2 regions of the Microbacterium murale genome follow, and region 2 is predicted to be linked to the other one. Evidence: predicted binding sites of a transcription regulator. Region 2 holds the regulator's gene; the other holds the start of a gene.
What was found. Region 2 encodes HspR, which represses chaperone genes until heat shock. Its sites were predicted from a motif close to AAGTTGAGTCNNNNNGACTCAACTT; they were not measured.
Positions count from the first base shown of each region.

Region 1: the regulator HspR is predicted to act here: its motif matches at 1,198-1,222, upstream of QFZ46_RS04160 (ATP-dependent Clp protease ATP-binding subunit).

Region 1 is NZ_JAUSXK010000001.1:836,802-839,193, forward strand. Features, by position in the region: gene QFZ46_RS04160 (ATP-dependent Clp protease ATP-binding subunit) at 1-1,184, opposite strand, end outside; gene QFZ46_RS04165 (glutaminase) at 1,299-1,760, opposite strand; gene QFZ46_RS04170 (cation:proton antiporter domain-containing protein) at 1,757-2,233, opposite strand; partial or broken gene QFZ46_RS04175 (cation:proton antiporter) at 2,286-2,392, opposite strand, start outside.
Region 2 is NZ_JAUSXK010000001.1:1,328,638-1,331,029, forward strand. Features, by position in the region: gene QFZ46_RS06505 (carbohydrate ABC transporter permease) at 1-27, opposite strand, end outside; gene QFZ46_RS06510 (GntR family transcriptional regulator) at 24-713, opposite strand; gene QFZ46_RS06515 (heat shock protein transcriptional repressor HspR) at 846-1,271, opposite strand; gene QFZ46_RS06520 (DnaJ C-terminal domain-containing protein) at 1,299-2,285, opposite strand; gene QFZ46_RS06525 (nucleotide exchange factor GrpE) at 2,297-2,392, opposite strand, start outside.

The sequences.
Region 1 (2,392 bases), 490 kb from region 2:
CGGTGGTGATCCTGGTACGCATCGGTCAGCCCCTCGAGAATGCGCACGGCGTCCTCGATGCTCGGCTCATCCACCTTCACCGGCTGGAAGCGGCGCTCCAGTGCGGGGTCCTTCTCGATCTGGCGGTACTCCTTGAGCGTCGTCGCGCCGACCATGTGCAGGTCTCCGCGCGCGAGACGCGGCTTCAGGATGTTGCCCGCGTCCATCCCGCCGTCGCCGGATCCGCCGGCGCCGACGACCGTGTGCACCTCGTCGATGAACACGATCACCGCATCCTTGTGCGCGGCGATCTCGTCCATCGTCTTGGTCAGGCGCTCTTCGAAGTCGCCGCGGTAGCGTGTGCCTGCGAGCATGCCGGGCAGATCGAGCGCGATCACTCGGCGGCCCTCGAGCTGCACCGGGACCGTGCCATCGACGATCGCCTGGGCGATGCCGTCGACGATCGCCGTCTTTCCGACACCCGCCTCACCGATCAGCACGGGGTTGTTCTTGGTGCGGCGGCTGAGGATCTCGATGGTCTGCTCGATCTCATCGCTGCGACCGATCACCGGGTCGAGCTCGCCGGCGCGTGCACGCGCTGTCAGATCGATGCCGTACTTGTCGAGCATCGGGGAGTCCGATGCGTCCGACTCCCCGTTCGCGTCGCTGCCGGAGGGCGCGGCCACGTGCCCGCGACTGCCTTCGGTGAGAGCCTCAGCCGTGACCCCGACGCTTGCGAGAATCTGACCTGCCGGCATGTCCTGCCCCAGCACCAGTGCGAAGAAGAGGTGCGCGGGTTCGATGTACGTGGCACCGGACGAGCGCGCCACCTGGTAGGCGTGGAACAGCGCGCGGCTTGCGCCAGGGGTGATCGTGGCGGCATCCGCCTCGGCGCGCACATCCGGCAACGGCAGCCTGGCCTCCGCGGCGTCGATGATCTGCTGCGGGGTCACACCGATCCGCTCGATCGCCTGCGTGACGGAGTCGTCCTCGACGATCTCTCGAAGAACGTGCAGAGCATCGAGTTCGGTCTGTCCACGCTCCAGCGCGAACCGACCGGCGCGCTGCAGAATCCGCTGCGTACGCGCGGTGAGGAACCGGCTGAGGTCGATCGACCGCGTCTGACGAGACTGCTCGCCTGCAAGATAGCGGGCGAGGAACTCATCGAACGAGCTCGCGCCGCTGTCGCTGAAGTCGTTGGGCACTATGTCCTCCTGAAAGTTGAGTGTGCTTCGCTCAACTTAAACGCCTGCAATGCCCTGATATTCCCCAGCGACTCGGAAATGTCAGAAGCGCGCTCAGAACGCCCAGGAATCCACTCAGATATCGGCGATGAGTGCGATCCGCTCGCGCAGATAGTCGCTCAATGGCACGTATCCGCCGGTGGGAGACCATCGCACCGACGGCACCCGGTCGATCAGCGCGAGCGGGCCGGACGATCCACCGGCATCCACAGCATCCGCATCGAGTACCGACCAACCGACATGGACGACGTCGCCCTCGCCGAAGCCGCCCCGCAACGCCAGCTGTCTGCGCGCTGCCCTCGCTCGCGCGGAATCAGCGGTGTACCCGCGGCGCCCCGGATCGGCCGCACGCAGGATCTCGGCGGTCGCGAGCACTCGATCATCGGTGAGCAGCAGCACTCCGACGTGCCAGGCATCGCCCACCCGCACGATCCGCTCGCCGCGCCAGCGTGATGAACGCTCCTCGCCGAGGCCCTCTTTGGGCACGCCGAGCAGCGACGTCCGCGCGGCGTCCAGGATCTCGGACGTCGTGGTCACAGCTCCCCCTGCGGCCGAGTCCGCTCCACGGTATCCAATCGCTCACGATCACCGCGCAGGATCATCGCGACGAGCGGATAGATCAGCACCGACAGCATGCCCGCTCCGACCAGCGCCGCCGCGATCGCGGAGTCGAGGACGCCCTCATCCACGCCGATCGCCGTGACGGCGACGATGATCGGCAGGCCGGTCGCCGCGAGCATCCCGAGCGCCGTGCGTTCGCGCAGACTCGCGCCTCGTGAAGCCGACAGTTGGGCCGCGGCACCGCGGATCACGAGCAGCGCGATCAGGAACAGCGGCACCAGTGAAAGGGCGAGCGGCGAGGCTGCGAGCACGTCGAGGTCGAACGTGACGCCGGTGTACAAGAAGAAGATCGGCACCAGGAATCCGAACGCGATCGCCTCGAGCTTGCTCTCCACGGCGGCGGCATCCGGCCTCCGGTGCACGCGCCATGATGATGTGCCACACGGCACCGGCGACGAAGGCGCCCAGCAACATGTCGAGGTCGAGCAGCACGCTGAGCCCGACCAGCGCTGCGATGAGCATCAATACGAACCGCACCGCGAATTGATCGGAGGTGTGCAGCGTGGCTCTGACGAACGCGTGCAGGCGACCATGCGGTGTGCGACGCG
Region 2 (2,392 bases):
AGAACCTTCAATGTCGACCAGTGTCATGAAGCTCTCGCCTCATCGGGGTCAGCGGTGAGAGCATCGACAGCGTGCGCCATTCGGGCGCGCGCACCGTCCAGATGCTCTCGAAGCTCCTTCTGGATCTTCAAGACGTCGCCTTCTTCGATGAGGTCGAGAAGACGGCCGTGGTCGTGCGCGGAGGGATGCAGGTCGAGATCCTCTTCGACGGTCAGCTGCATGAGGCTGGCGAAGACAGGCTCATACGCCTCCCACACGTCGACGAGGCGGCGGTTGCCGCCGATTTCATAAAGAAGCGCATGGAACCGCATGTCAGCGTCGGCGAAGCCGTCTGCCTCCGAACGGTCAGCATATGAAACCATCTCTCTGACGATCGCGCGGCCGGTACGCACGTGCTCGTCGGTGACGTGCCCGATCGCACGGGTGACAGCTGCCACCTCGATCGACTCACGTAGCTCGTAGAGGTCGTCGATATCGCTTTGGCTGAGCCCAACGACGAAGAAGCCGCGCCTGCGGGATTCGACCAGTCCCTGGGACTCGAGCTGACGCAGCGCATCCCGCACCGGTCCTCTGCTGACGTCGTACTCGGCGGCGAGCGTGTCTTCCACGAGGTGCCTGCCCGGCTCCAGGTGCTGTCGCACGATCTGGTCGCGCAGTACTGCGGCCAATTGTTCGCCGAGCGCGGGCGCTCTGGTCGGGCGCATCGAAACCATGAACTCACCTCTTTGTGTACCGTTAACGAACTACAGTTAACTGCAATCGATTTCAGATGTCAACAAAGAAGGACCATCCTCATCTTCGATAAGGATGGTCCTATTCATTCGGGCGTCGAACGAAGCCCAGCGTCAGTCTTCGCTACGCCCGCCCGGCCGCCACAGCACGACGTCGGTGGAACGGCGGATGCGACGTCCGCTCGGTACCGGAACGACGCCGCTCGCGCCGGCCGCGAAGACGCGCACGCCGGGCCGGTTCTCCCGCTCGGCCCGCAGTGCCCCCTCGAGGTCGAGCACTCGGCGGCGAAGCATCCGCACTTCATCTTCGAGATCGAGCAGGCGAGCGATCGCCGGCAGGCTCATGCCGTCGGCGGAGAGCCGGGCGACCTCGCGCAGCTGGACGATGTTCCGCGCGGAGTAGCGGCGAGAGCCGCCGCGCGTGCGACCCGGCACGACCAGCCCGATGCGGTCGTACTGCCGCAAGGTCTGCGGGTGCATGCCCGCGAGACCAGAAGCGACGGCGATCGCGAAGACCGGGGTGTCCTCATCGTCGACCATCGCGATCACCTCCGCTCAAGAACTCCATCAGCCCTGCGCCTTCGCCATCATCTCCGCACGCGGGTTCTCCTTCGGCTCCAGATCATGGAACTTCTGCAGTGCCTCCCGCGCGGCGTCGTCCAGGTGCGTCGGCACCGCGACCTGCAGCTCGGCGAGCAGATCGCCCGTGCCCTTCGACGTCGCGACGCCGCGCCCCTTGACGCGCAGGACGCGTCCGGACGGGGTGCCTGGCGCGACGCGCAGCTTCACGATGTCACCGGCCAGCGTCGGGACCTCGATCGTCGCGCCGAGCGTCGCCTCGGTGAAGGTCACCGGCACCGTCAGGCGCAGGTTCAGACCGTCACGAGTGAACACAGGGTGCGGGCGCACCTTGATCTGCACGACGATGTCGCCGCTCTCACCGCCGTCCGGCGACGGCCTGCCACGGCCGCGCAGACGGATCTTCTGCCCGTCGGCGACGCCGGCAGGAATCTTCACCTTGAACGGCTTGCCGTCCTCACCCTGCAGGGTGATGGTCTCGCCCTGCACTGCGGTGACGAAGTCGAGCGTGGTGCGCGCAGTGACGTCTGCGCCCTTCTGCGGGCCGCCGAAGCCGCGGTATCCCCCACTCGTCTGCCCGAACCGACCGGAGCCGAAGCTTCCGCCCTGAGTCTGGTTGAACATCGCGAAGATGTCCTCGAAGTCGGCGTTGCTCTGACCACGCCCACCCTGACCGAACCGGCTGAACACGTCTTCGAACCCGCCCGCACCTGCACCGCCGGCGGTGAATCGCGCACCTGAGCCCATGGCTCGGATCTCGTCGTACTCCTTGCGCTGCTCGGCGTCGGAGAGCACCGAGTACGCCTCGCTGATCTCCTTGAACATCGCCTCGGCCTTCGCGTCACCCTGATTGGAGTCGGGGTGGTACTTCCGCGCGAGCTTGCGGTACGTCTTCTTCAGATCCGCATCAGTGACATCCTTGGAGACGCCGAGCGTCTTGTAGAAGTCCTTGTCGAACCAGTCCTGGCTAGCCATCGATCACCCGCCTACTCAGCGGGCACCGCGACGACGACCTTCGCCGGGCGCAGCTCCACGTCACCGAGGCGATAGCCCACCTCCACGACCTCGAGGATCGTCGAGGA